DNA from 3 places in the Pseudoalteromonas sp. P1-26 genome. Region 2 is predicted to be linked to each of the others. Evidence: predicted binding sites of a transcription regulator. Region 2 holds the regulator's gene; each other region holds the start of a gene.
The links. Region 2 encodes LexA, which represses DNA repair genes until DNA is damaged. Its sites were predicted from a motif close to TACTGTATNNNNATACAGTA; they were not measured.

Region 1: the regulator LexA is predicted to act here: its motif matches at 2,407-2,426, upstream of ruvC (crossover junction endodeoxyribonuclease RuvC).
Region 3: the regulator LexA is predicted to act here: its motif matches at 1,991-2,010, upstream of AN394_RS02480 (YebG family protein).

What each region holds. Positions count from the first base shown of each region.
Region 1 covers NZ_LKDX01000071.1:4-4,653, forward strand. The annotation lists gene ruvB (Holliday junction branch migration DNA helicase RuvB) at 198-1,202, opposite strand; gene ruvA (Holliday junction branch migration protein RuvA) at 1,210-1,830, opposite strand; gene ruvC (crossover junction endodeoxyribonuclease RuvC) at 1,832-2,356, opposite strand; gene AN394_RS20105 (ABC transporter permease) at 2,495-4,650, opposite strand, start outside.
Region 2 covers NZ_LKDX01000001.1:90,205-94,854, reverse strand. The annotation lists gene AN394_RS00475 (VOC family protein) at 44-397, shown strand; gene AN394_RS00470 (hypothetical protein) at 372-1,097, opposite strand; gene AN394_RS00465 (hypothetical protein) at 1,256-1,636, shown strand; gene AN394_RS00460 (PaaI family thioesterase) at 1,644-2,081, opposite strand; gene lexA (transcriptional repressor LexA) at 2,243-2,860, shown strand; gene coxB (cytochrome c oxidase subunit II) at 3,298-4,440, shown strand; gene ctaD (cytochrome c oxidase subunit I) at 4,440-4,650, shown strand, end outside.
Region 3 covers NZ_LKDX01000002.1:236,540-241,189, forward strand. The annotation lists gene putP (sodium/proline symporter PutP) at 61-1,572, shown strand; gene AN394_RS02480 (YebG family protein) at 1,635-1,937, opposite strand; gene AN394_RS02485 (helix-hairpin-helix domain-containing protein) at 2,184-2,477, shown strand; gene AN394_RS02490 (DUF6170 family protein) at 2,506-2,808, opposite strand; gene dsbB (disulfide bond formation protein DsbB) at 2,808-3,326, opposite strand; gene AN394_RS02500 (chorismate mutase) at 3,456-4,607, opposite strand.

The DNA.
Region 1 (4,650 bases), on a different contig from region 2:
AAGCGGTAAGCGGTAAGCGGTAAGCGGTAAGCGGTAAGCGGTAAGCGGTAAGCGGTAAGCGGTAAGCGGTAAGCGGTAAGCGGTAAAAACCTATACACCTACTTAATATAAGCAAGTTATCTCGATAAAAAAAAGCAGCTCTCTCGAGCTGCTTGATACTTATAGCTTAAAGCTTGTAACTAACCGCGGGGTTTTAGTTATTTCTCAGGCGTTAGCCCAAAGTGTAAATAAGCAATGTCTGAAACGAGTCGTCCGCGTGGGGTACGCTGAATAAAGCCTTGTTGAATTAAAAACGGCTCTATCACATCTTCAATGGTTTCTTTTTCTTCGCCAATTGCAGCCGCTAGGTTATCAAGGCCAACTGGGCCGCCCATAAATTTTTCGATAATAGCTAGCAAGTATTTTCTATCCATGTAGTCAAAACCGCTTTTATCTACATCAATCATATCGAGGGCTTGCTCTGCAACTGTGGCATTCACTTTGCCGTCTGATTTCACTTGGGTGTAATCACGAACGCGGCGTAATAAACGGTTTGCTATGCGCGGTGTACCGCGTGAACGCTTGGCGATTTCGGTTGCACCTTCATCACACATGGTTAAGTCTAAAAAGCTTGCTGAGCGGGCAACAATTTTTGATAAGTCTTCAACAGAATAAAACTCTAATCGCTGAACAATACCAAAACGGTCTCTAAGTGGTGAGGTGAGTGAGCCAGCACGCGTTGTTGCACCAATTAATGTAAATGGCGGCAAATCAAGCTTGATTGAGCGTGCTGCGGGGCCCTCACCTATCATTATATCCAGCTGATAATCTTCCATTGCGGGATACAAAATCTCTTCGACTTGCGGGCTCAAGCGGTGTATTTCGTCAATAAACAGTACGTCGCCTTCTTCAAGGTTCGTTAAAAGTGCGGCTAAATCGCCTGCTTTTTCGAGTACTGGCCCCGACGTTGTTTTAATATTAACGTTAAGCTCGTTGGCTACAATGTTTGCAAGTGTAGTTTTACCAAGACCCGGCGGACCAAATATTAATAAATGATCCAGCGCTTCGCCACGGTGGCGAGCGGCCTCGATAAAAATCTCCATTTGTTGCTTAACATGCGGCTGGCCTGTGTAATCGGTTAACAGCTTTGGTCGTATTGCACGATCAACACTGTCTTCGTTACTTTGTTCACTCGCATCTATTAAGCGATCTGCTTCAATCATGGTTTACTCACAACATTGATTTTAGAGCTTCTTTAATTAGAATCTCAGTCGTCATATCTGGTTTGTTCACTGTTTTAACCGCTTTTTGTGCTTGCGGTAGCTTATAGCCTAATGCCACAAGTGCTGATACTGCATCATCGGCAGCATTATTTGCCACTAGGGTATCATCACTTGATGGCTCAATGACGGCATTATCGCTAAATGGTGTAAATAAGTCATTACCCCAATCTTTGAGTCTATCTTTCATTTCGAGCACTAAACGCTCAGCCGTTTTTTTACCAACACCTGGCAGTTTAACCAGTGTTGTTGCATCTTCATTGTTAACACAACTTACGAATTGCTGCGCTGACATACCCGATAAAATAGCAAGACCAAGTTTTGGCCCTACACCATTGGCTTTTAAAAGCTCTCTAAATAAAGCGCGTTCGGTTTTGTTGTTAAAGCCAAATAATAGCTGGGCATCTTCACGTACCACAAAATGGGTATAAATAACCGCTTGCTCACCCACTGCCGGTAAATCATAAAAGCAAGTCATGGGCATTTGCACTTCGTAGCCTACACCACTTACTTCAATAAGAATTTCTGGTGGCTGCTTTTCAACAAGTAAGCCATTTAATCGACCAATCATATTACTTCCTTAATCGTCCTCTTACGGTTTTGCTCGCACTGCCCGCAAGTTTTATTAAATTTTGTTCTGAGTGTGCATGACAAATAGCAATTGCTAAGGCATCTGCGGCATCGGCTTGAGGGGTACCTGGCAGCTTTAAAATGTTTTTAACCATATGCTGTACTTGAGACTTATCGGCGCCGCCATTACCTACAACGGCCTGCTTAATTTGCCTAGCTGAATATTCATAAACTGGCAGCTCTGCCATTGAAGCGCCAACAATCGCTGCTCCACGTGCTTGACCGAGTTTAAGTGCTGAGTCTGGGTTGTGTGCCATAAACACTTTTTCTATAGCAAAACTGTCTGGTGAGAATTGCTCTACTAATTGACTGATCCCTTGGTAAATCATTTTTAAGCGTACCGGAAAATCGTGATCGGCCAATTTAATGCAGCCACTACCTAAATAAGTGAATTTAGCACCTTGGTGAGCTATCACGCCGTACCCTGTTAATCGTGAACCAGGATCAATCCCTAAAATAATCGCCAACTAACTGAACCGTCTATTATCATTATTATCTGCGGTTAATAATGCCAGAGCACTGTATAAATTACCAGTAACCAATTGCAATTCATAAAAAATGCCCGCAATTGCGAGCATTTTATAGTCAACCCTAAAGAAAGACATTTACGCGAGTGAGCGTAATAAGCCTTGGGTATTTTTTCGCATTGTGCGGGCTATCATCAAATAACCTAAACATGCCACAAATAAGCCACCGACTGCAGGGCCAATCACCCAAATATGAGGGTGGAACTTACCTGCTAAATCGAACATCTGTTTTTGCACTATTAACAGAGCGATGTCACTGACAATCGCTGCGACTAAGCCTGCGGTAACGCCTAATAGTAAAAACTCATATAAGGTGGCATTTTTAATTAAGCGCCCTTTCGCACCTAAGGTTCGCAAAATAACAATCTCTTGCATACGCTCACCCAAACTTGCTTGCACTTGTGAAATAAGCACTAAAGCGCCACAGGCAACCACAATCGCTAGTACAAAGCCAATCGCTAACGATACTTGCTCTATGGTTGAGCGAATTTGTTTAATAAAGCTCTCAACATCTATCACGTTAACCGTTGGGTATTGACGCATCAACTCATTAAACTCACGTTTTTTCTCTGCTTTTACATTCACTGATGAAATATAAGTAGCAGGAAAGCTCGCTAGTACATCAGGGCTTAAAATAATAAAGAAGTTAGGTTTAAGTGTGGTCCAATTAACCTTACGTACACTGGTAATTTTTGCATCAAACGACTGCGCACCAATTAAGAAAGTAAGCGTATCGCCAATTTGTACATCAAGGCGTTCAAGCATCGACTCTTCTACCGATGCCTCGGCTACTGAGTCTTCGCTAAACCATGTACCGTCGATAAGCTCATTTTGATTAGGTAAGTCTTTACGCCAAGTTAGGTTTAACTCACGACCAATACCAGAGCGGGCTTCTTCGTCTTTCTTTTCGTTGTCTTCTTGCGATACTTCGCGGGCAACCAACTCACCATTTACGGCGTTTACACGGCCACGGACAACCGGATAGAAATCAGACGTTGGCATATCGTTTTGCGCTAAGAAGCTAGTTATAGGCTCTAACTCTTGCTCAGTAATGTTCACTAAAAATGAATTAGGGGCATTTTCAGGAAGCTGAGACTGCCAATCCGAAATCATGTCGTTCTTAAGTACAATTAAAAACAGTAATAACTTGATAGCCAAAGCAAAGCTAATTAATTGTACCGCATTCACATTGGCACGCTTTTGAATTGACGCAATCGCCAATGACCAACTATTGCCCGGACTCAAGCCAAGTTTGCGGCCACCACCAAAAATAACCTTTGATAAACCAAATAACACCGCAATTAAAAATGCCGTCGAAAGGAACAAAATTGCACTAATTTTGATGTTGTTACTAAATAACCACATCAGTAAAAACACAGTAAGCGCCGACATAGTAAGGTGCACTTTACTTACTAATAAACGGTCGCCTAAGTTACGACGCAGTACACGTAGCGGCGGAATATCAAATAAATCGAGTAGCGGTTTAATTGAAAACATAACCGCACAAATCACACCCGTGCTAATCGCAATGATCCAAGGCTTTGCCGATGCACTCGGCAATGCTGAGCCCATGGTTTGTGCCAAATAATCCGTTGCAACCGCTTGTAAACCATAACCAATCAGTAAACCGACAATCACCGACATTGAACATACAAGGCTCAAATGTAATAAATAGATCTTACGGATCATCGCGCGGCTACCGCCAAGCGTTTTCATCATAGCAACTGGGTCGTACTGACGTTCACAATAACGTTTTGCAGATACCGCAATAGCAACGGCAGCTAAAATAATGCCAAGTAAACCAGCTAGCAATAAATAGCTTTCGGCACGATTTAAACTATTAGAAATAGGTGACTGGCGGTCTTTAACACCATACCAGCGTTGGTTTTCTTTCATTTGTGGTTTTAACCACGCATAAAAGCTATCTAAGTTGTCTTTATCGCCAGCATAAAGTTGGCGGTAAAACACCCGGCTGCCCGGCTGAATTACCTCTGTAACAGCAATGTCTGCTTCATTAATTAAGATTCGCTGGCTGCTCGAAAACACATTAAACGGTGCATCTGGCTCTTCAGCTACAACATGACTAGCCGTAAACGTAGCAGCACCAAGCTCTACTTTATCGCCCACTTTAATGTTTAGCGCATAAAACACAGATTCACTTAACCACACTTCACCCCGACTTGGGATAGCAGTAGTTACTTGTGGTTGGTCAGTCAGGCTGGTTTTTACTTTTA
Region 2 (4,650 bases):
CAGCTATAGTTGTTAGGCCGTTTTTATTAAAGGAATTACAACCATGTTATTAGGTGCTTTTTCTGTAAGTCTAAATGTAAAAGATATTCGTGCTTCAAAGCAGTTTTATGAAAAGCTAGGTTTCAAAGAGTTTGCTGGGGAGATAGAACAGCATTGGCTAATAATGAAAAACGGTGAACATTTAATTGGTTTGTTTCAAGGTATGTTTGATAAAACCATGCTGACCTTTAATCCTGGGTGGGATCAAAATGCTGAAGCTTTGGATGAATTTGCAACCTTTGAGCAATTAGCTGCACAATTTCAGCAACAAGGATTAGAAATACAAAAGGCCGGTGACGCGAGTTTTATTATCACCGACCCAGATGGCAATCCTATTTTGATTGACCAACACGTGTAGCTGGCTTTTTACGTTTAATTCGAACGTTTTGTAGTAACAAGAAAACTCCTGTAATACAAAATAGTACGCTGGTGGCTGAGAAGCTGATGAGTAGTGGATTGTTAAAGTTCTCACGCTCATCATAATCCATAATGTGTAGCATCCAGAAAAAGTCGAAAATGCGCCACAGGGTGCTGCGCACAGTTATAACTTTACCGGTTTGGCTATCTAAATATAAGGTTGTTGTTAACCAATCATCGAAGCTAATTTGCCAAACATTGGCTTTGTGACCGACTTCTCTAGGCCCTTTTGTTAATAACTGCGCTTGCGTTATTTTTGCGTCAATAAGCAGGTGAGCTTGCGCATTTTCAATGATTTGCGCTTTACTCGGTGCAGGCATTTTAGCACCTGTTCTGCCATCAAAAATAAACGTACCGCTAGAGGATGTAACTTCTATAATCGGGGTATTTAAAAAATGGCTATATTTAATACCCTCGATTTGCTCGAATTGCGCTGTTATTTTATCAATTGAAGCAGGGTAGTCCGACAATAAAAATGGACTACTTAAACTGCGATTAGCCAGATGCTTACCATGCACTTTTTCAAGTGGTAATGAGCTCATCACAAGCCCACCTAAAATCCAAAAAAAGATCTGCAAAGCAAGTAAGTAGCCAAGCCATTTATGCCCTTTACGAGCATACTTAAACAGGCGTTTATTCATTATTACCCCGTTATTATTGTTATGTGAGCGCTATTTTAGGTTGTTTAGCTAGATTGCCAATGCGGCATAATGTCGCATTAACTGTATTCTAGATTTGGTATATATACAAAACTGAGTTAAAGTTTCAGTCGATATAAATAGAGGGTAAAAACGAGAGTATGTCGGAAATTCAATTTTTAAATGTAGATCTGGAGCTTGAATCAAAGCACGATATTAGTGCGCTTGTTGCTGATTTGAAGAAAAACGCCATGGTTTTACATTATGACCAAGATGAATACCGCCAACTAGCACGTATTGAAGCAACCGCAGATATCAGCTCTCCTGATAAAGCAATTAACCAGCTTTGCGAGCTTATTGAGTCTTGCTCGCGCAATGCATTAAAACAGTGGTTATCGTGCTCAAAGCGTACATTTGATATAGGCTTTGAATCAGGTAATTCGCCTAAATGCTTTAACCAACCCCTGCATGCCGATACCTTGTTACGTATCTCTGCAATTGGCGCAGGGATTGAAATTACTATTTATCCTGTCGAAAAATAGCCTGAATTTATCGCTCTACAACAGCTGCGGTCATTCTTGATACGCAGCAAAGCTCTCCTGCGGCATTGGTAATTTTAATATCCCAAACAGAAGTTCGCTTACCTAAATGCAGCGGTCTAGCAGTTGCTGTTAACGTTCCTTTGCGTGACGCTTTCATGTGGTTGGCATTAATTTCTTGGCCAACAGCATAAAACTTATTGAAATCAACCACGAAATTGGCTGCATAGCTTGCCACTGTCTCTGCTAATACAACGTTTGCTCCGCCATGGACCATGCCCATAGGGTTATGATGCTCAGGAATAGCAGGCATGGTTGCCATTAAATAATCATCGCCAATTTCAGTTACCTCAATGCCCATAGTTTTCATTAAAGTGCCTTGACCGGTAATCCCTTGTTCAAGCTCTTTGCAAAGCTCTAACGTGATTGGTTGGTGCCAAATACTCATTGTGTTTCCTTAGCCTGCTAATTAAAGCTAATACCTTATGGCATCTTTCGGTGTGGTTCAATGTTAGTTTTGTAGCAATATGATGGGGTTAATTTAAATTTGCGATTTTCAAATAACTGTATATACTCACAGTTAAATGTACTGTATGGAAAACCAGTTGTATGCGCCCATTAACTAAACGCCAATCGCAAATTTTAGAACTAATTAAAGTCTTTATTAAAGATACAGGCATGCCACCTACGCGTGCTGAAATAGCTCAAACATTGGGTTTTAAAAGTGCCAACGCTGCTGAAGAACACCTAAAAGCACTGGCAAAAAAAGGCATGATCAAAATGAAGCCTGGGGCGAGTCGCGGTATTCAGTTAATTGAAGAAGATGAGCCAGAGCAGTTAGGCTTACCTTTAATTGGCCGTGTTGCAGCTGGTGAACCTATTTTGGCTCAAGAGCATGTTGAAAGTCACTGCCAAGTTGATCCTTCATTATTTAAACCTGCTGCCGATTTCTTACTGCGTGTAAATGGTATGAGTATGAAAGACATTGGTATTATGGATGGCGATTTGCTTGCAGTACACAGAACACAAGTTGCTGAAAACGGGCAAGTAGTTGTAGCTCGAGTCGATGAAGATGTAACAGTTAAGCGTCTAGAAAAAGCGGGTCGCAAAGTACTTTTACACGCTGAGAACGAAGAGTTTTCGCCTATTGAGGTTGATCTTGAGCATGAGTCGTTCAACATCGAGGGGTTAGCGGTAGGTGTTATTCGTAACGCTGACTGGATGTAAGCGTTCCCAATTTGGTGCATCAAATTGACTCAATTTGGTGCGCCGCTGAAATTTTACTACTTAATTAGGATTTGTGAATCCTTACTCTTCATTTAAAGCCTTATATGGCGCAGTTTTCCTCTCTTTTTATATTTCGTTCTTACTCCTAAACATTAAATAACGCGCTGATTATAGTTGTTATTTCTGCACCAAAATAAACATTTATTATCATTAAAACTTGCTTATTGGTCATTTTTTAACTAATTGGTTAATACACTGTATTAACACCTAATTAATAAAAAGACACAAAAATGTGCGAGGTGTTAGTCAAGGGGTCGGTATCATAAGTGGGTCAAAATGATACGTAGTCGCTCTGAACAATAAGAAAAACGAATGGGCACCTTGTTGTATCGCCTTTTCGCTTTGCGTCTTGCAATAGCATCTAAAGGAGCCGTCACATGGGTAAACTGCGTTACGCCTTGTGGCTTATATTGTTTGCACTTCCTGAGCTTGCATTGGCAAATAGCCAATACAATATGCGTAAAGGGGTGACCGATATAAGTAATAATGTTTATGAGTTACACATGACGATATTTATTATCTGCTGTGTAATCGGCATCATCGTATTTGCGGTGATGTTTTGGGCTTTAATACACCACCGTAAATCCAAAGGGGCCAAGCCTGCCCAATTTCATGAAAGTACAAAAGTTGAAATACTTTGGACTGCCATTCCATTTGTCATCTTAATCGCCATGGCTGTGCCTGCCACAAAAACCTTAATTGCCATGGAAGATGCTTCTAAAGCCGATATCACCATTAAAGTGACTGGCTCACAATGGAAGTGGCATTACGAGTACATGGGTGAAGACATTGCTTATTACTCGATTCTATCTACTCCTAAAGATCAAATAGACAACCAAGCAGAGAAAACTGAGCATTATTTGCTTGAAGTAGATAAACCGCTAGTACTTCCTATCAATAAAAAAGTTCGCTTTTTAATGACCTCAGACGATGTAATTCATTCATGGTGGGTGCCTGATTTTGCGGTTAAAAAGGATGCAAATCCTGGGTTTATCAATGAAGCGTGGACACGTATTAACGAGCCAGGAGTATACCGTGGTCAATGTGCTGAGTTATGCGGTAAAGATCACGGCTTTATGCCTGTTGTGGTGAAAGCCTTACCTGAAGATGAATTTGCTAATTGGCTTGCAGATGCCAAGCAAGAAAAAGCCAATGCGGCCGCAGCAGATGCTGCTTTGCTTGATCAAACATTACCGAAAGAAGAGCTTATGGTCTTAGGTGAGCAAGTGTATATGGCAAGCTGTGCTGCATGTCACCAACCTACCGGTATGGGCTTACCAGGCGTTTTTCCAGCACTTAAAGGCAGCCCGATTGTATTAGGTGATGTAAAAGATCACATAGATATCGTGTTACACGGTAAGCCTGGCACAGCAATGCAAGCGTTTGATAAACAGCTTTCAATTAAGCAACTTGCTGCGGTTATTACTTATAAGCGAAACGCGTGGGGTAATGATACCGGCGATGTTATCCAACCGAGTCAAATTCAAGCCGCGATTGATGCAGCAGCGGAGGCGAACTAATGAGTAATGTTATTAACGAGCAAGCAAATGGGCATGCGCATCACGACCATCATCATCCAGCTAAAGGTTTTAAGCGCTGGCTATACACTACCAACCATAAAGACATTGGTAGTTTATACCTGATTTTTTCTCTAACTATGTTTTTAATAGGTGGAGCCATGGCAATGGTGATCCGTGCTGAACTCTTTCAGCCTGGATTACAGCTAGTCG
Region 3 (4,650 bases), on a different contig from region 2:
TCATTATTCGGATTAAAAGCCAACATTAAACAACTTTTGGAGGCTAATTTGGAAACAGGAATGATAATTTCGTTAGCAATGTACTTCATCGTCATGCTGGGGATTGGGCTGTATGCTTATAAGCAATCTACCGACGATGTATCAGGCTATATGCTAGGTGGTCGTAATTTATCACCAAGTGTTGCTGCGCTTTCAGCTGGCGCATCAGACATGAGTGGTTGGCTGCTAATGGGTCTACCGGGTGCAATGTATTTGTTTGGTTTAAGCAAGGTTTGGATTGCCATAGGTTTAGTACTCGGTGCTTGGGCTAACTACTTCCTAGTCGCGCCTCGTTTACGTGTTTACACAGAAAAGGCGAATGACTCAATCACCATTCCAGATTACTTCGCGAACCGCTTTGATGATAATAAAAATATTCTGCGTGTGATCTCTGCGATTGTAATCATTGTTTTCTTCACCTTGTATACCTCGTCAGGTGTTGTTGCAGGCGGCAAGTTGTTCGAAAACTCATTTAATATGAGCTACGAAATGGGTCTGTACATCACAACCGGTGTCGTCGTGTTATATACCTTGTTTGGTGGCTTCTTAGCAGTGAGCCTGACTGACTTTGTACAAGGCTGTATCATGTTTATCTCGTTGCTGGCTGTGCCAATTGCAACGTTTACCATGCTTGATCAGCCAGTTATGGATACACTTGCAAATGCACGCTATGACTTATTATTAAGCTCACCAAAAGAATCAGAAATTCATGCACTTAATATGATGGATTGGTTTGCAGGTGGTTCAACGATAGCGATTATTTCTGCAATGGCATGGGGCCTTGGTTATTTTGGTCAACCACATATTATTGTGCGTTTTATGTCTGTGCGCTCTGTGAAAGATATGCCGACTATGCGCCGTGTGGGTATGTCGTGGATGACGCTTTCAGCTATTGGTGCTGTGCTAACAGGTCTATTTGGTGCTGCTTATATGCTTGAAAACCAAATGCCAATTGATGATAAAGAAACGATTTTCCTAGTGTTGTCTGAGCTTATCTTCCATCCTTTAATTGCTGGCTTCTTATTGGCAGCTATTTTAGCGGCGATTATGAGTACTATTTCATCACAGTTATTAGTTTGTTCAAGCTCACTAACCGAAGATTTTTATAAGATTTACTTAAACCGTAGTGCATCTCAAAAAGAGCTGGTTTTAGTAGGTCGTATTAGTGTTATTTTGGTGGCTCTATTTGCTATTTACTTAGCCTATGACCGCGATAGCTCTATCTTAGATTTAGTGAGTAATGCATGGGCAGGTTTTGGTGCTGCATTTGGTCCACTCGTATTACTGAGCCTTTACTGGAAGCGCATGAACTTACAAGGCGCTATTAGTGGTATGGTTGTTGGTGCTGCAACAGTACTATTTTGGATTTACGCGCCAATTACAATTGATGGCCAAGCATTAAGTGCAATCATTTATGAGATTGTCCCAGGCTTTATTTTATCAACAATTGCTATTGTTGTTGTTAGCCTTACAACTGCTGAGCCGAAAAAAGAAATTACAGACTTATTTGATGAAGTTGAGTCGTCACTGTAGTTTTTGATTAAACACAAAAAAGGGCAACATCTGTTGCCCTTTTTTATGATCTAAATTTGCGTTTAGCTTGCCGCTTTTTCTTTTATATCAGCAACGTTGTCGTCTGACTTTGCTTTTTTAGGCTTAGCTGGGGCGTCTTTTGCACCTTTAAGTACCGCCATAAATTGGTCTTTTTCTTTTGCCATTTCAAGCGCCAGTGACTCAATTTGTTGCTCGCTTAATGGTACATCAACTTTTTCAAGCATTAGTTCTAATGACTCAGCAATGTCGAGCATTTTGTCATACGCATCAGCTTCTTTCTTAGTAGTAAACGTCATGCGCTCGACTCCGTTTCTTTCTACAACATATTTAACAACAACAGCCATGATTTCTCCTGCATTTAAGCGTGGCATTTGCAGCGTAATACCGCCACTTTGATTACTGTTTTTATATACAGTAATGCTTCGGGGCTTACTTTGCAAGTAACTTGAGAAAAATTTTATTCAGCAAATTTGACAATAATAGGGACATTAGCTTTATTTAAATTGTTACCCAAAGTTAAACACAAGCGATGGAGTGAGTGTTGGGTAATAGCTAACTACCTGTCCAAGATGGACATCATGGAGGAAATTATGAAATTACTATCAAGTATTTTACTTGCCACAAGCATTGCGTTACTACCTGCTACATCGGCATTCGCCGTTAAACCAACCGGAGCAACACAAGTTAAAATGCAAAAGCTCAGTATAAACAAAGCTAGCATAGATCAACTTACTCAATTACCGGGTATTGGAGAGTCAAAAGCCAAAGCGATTGTTGAGCACCGTAAAAAGCAAGGTCCGTTTAAGTCGGTAGAGCAATTAAAAGAAGTAAAAGGAATTGGCGATAAGCTATTTGCTAAACTTGAGGGGAAAATTACATTATAAATAGCGGGCTATTCACCTAAACAGGGCGTTATTCGCCCTGTTTAAATTCATTGATAGCTTTGTCTAAATGCGCTAATGCGAACATGTTTTCGATAGGTGTTGTGATGAGTGGGTAACTTAAGCCCGCTAACAATAACCAAGGAATAAGCATCCAGCCTTCAAAGTAGGCCAAGCCTAAAAATAATGGTGCTAAAAAGGCAAGCTTACATACTGATAAAATGATCTTTTTGCTTGGGCTTAAATGAGCCAAAGCAAGGGCAATAATTTGCTGGCGTTGCCTTACTTTAAAGCTTTTTAAAGCAGGGATTTGGCTAGTAAAAAAATAAATCATTATAGCGACTTTTTGCTCACTAATCGGCTAACTAAAACAGCCACAAATACCACTGAAAATGCTGCAAAAATCACTTCCATCCATGCTGGCATACTCATAGAAGCAAACTGCCAATCGATATTTCCGCAATCACCAGTAGCGGCAAAGAAGCTAGGGATCCATTCATGCAAAGGCATAAAACTTGGGAAGTTAGGTTCAAATGCACAGCTAAATGCAAAAGGGTCAGTATTGTTTTGCATTGCAATGTGTTCTTTGGCAATAAAGTAACCCCAAATTGCAGAGACACCCCAAGTGGCAAATGCGACTAAGCGAACAACCATATTTTGTGGGTTAATTGCACCAATCACACCCGCTGCAAGTAAGCCTAAAACAGCAGTACGTTGATATATACACATGATGCATGGCTCAAGGCCCATGTTGTATTGAAAAAATAACGCAGTGATTTCAAATGCGAGTGAAATAACGGCTAATAATAACCAAGGTGTTCTTTTAGTTGCTAATTCTGCTAACCAATTCATGAAAGTTCCAATTTCAAATTGTTTTCAAGATTATGCTTAGACAGGGCAGTAGGTGCAAGTATCTAAGATGAAATTATACGAAAAAGGAGCCGACTGGCTCCTTTTTATTAATCATATCTAGGCTGGCTGTTACACACTAACAGCTTGCAAAGACTCACTTTGATAGCAGCCTAATACACGGGTGTATTGGGTGTGTTCTTTTAGCTCTTCAAGCGCTTGCTTAACATGTAAGTCATCAAGGTTTGCTTCAAGGTCAACATAAAACACCTCTTCCCATGGGTTTCCAGGTACTGGGCGAGATTCCAATTTTACTAGGTTAATTTGATGTTGTTTAAAAATCATCAAGGCATCAGCCAATGAACCCGCTTGTTGTTTGGTCGCCATAATCAAACTGGTTTTTGTTGGAATTTGCTTAGATACTTGCAACGGGTTACGCGCGACGACAATGAAGCGGCTATGGTTTTCGCTTTGGTTTGCAAGGCCTGATTTAACGACTTCTAACCCTACATTTTTACCTGCTTGTGCTGAGCCGATAGCGGCGCTGTTTGTAGTTTCAACCGCTGATTGTAATGCATGGAAGGTTGAGTCACAGGTTTCATGTTGAATATCACCTAAACCCTGAATGAAGCGGCTACATTGAGCAAAAGGCTGTGGGTGAGCAAAGATTTTATTAATGTGAGAAAGCTCAGTACCTGGCATTGCTAATAAACAGTGCTCAACGCTGTGAGTGACCTCACCGACAATTGATACTTGTGCATGTTGTAATAAATCGAACACTTCATTGATACTACCTGAGCTGGTGTTTTCAATTGGCAGTAAGCCGAAATCAGCTTGGCCACTTTCAACTTTGCCAGTGATTTGATCAAAGCTCGAACAGCCCATCTCAATCAGCTTACCTGGGCGACGGCTAAAATATTTATGGCAGGCTAATTGGCTATAAGAGCCTTGACCACCTAAGTAAGCAACACGATGACTTTCGCTCATTGCTTCAGGGTTTAGATTCTTTTGTAGCATTGCTTGTTGATTCAAAACAGAATCTTCAAGAATAGTTTGGAACACATTATTGATGTAGTACGCATCTAGACCTAGCGACTTACCATAATTAATAAGCTTTTCGAGTAATGCTTGTTCGCGGGCTTCATCGCGAATTGGTTTGTTATTGGCAATTTTATATTCAACTACGCTGTGGCTAATACGGCGTCTTTTAGCCAGTAACACCAATAAGTCGGAATCTATTTCATTAATATCGTGTCGTAACGCATTTAATGTATCAATGCTCATGTTGGTTTCCTCATTCCAAAACAGTGCACAAACAAAAAAGCCT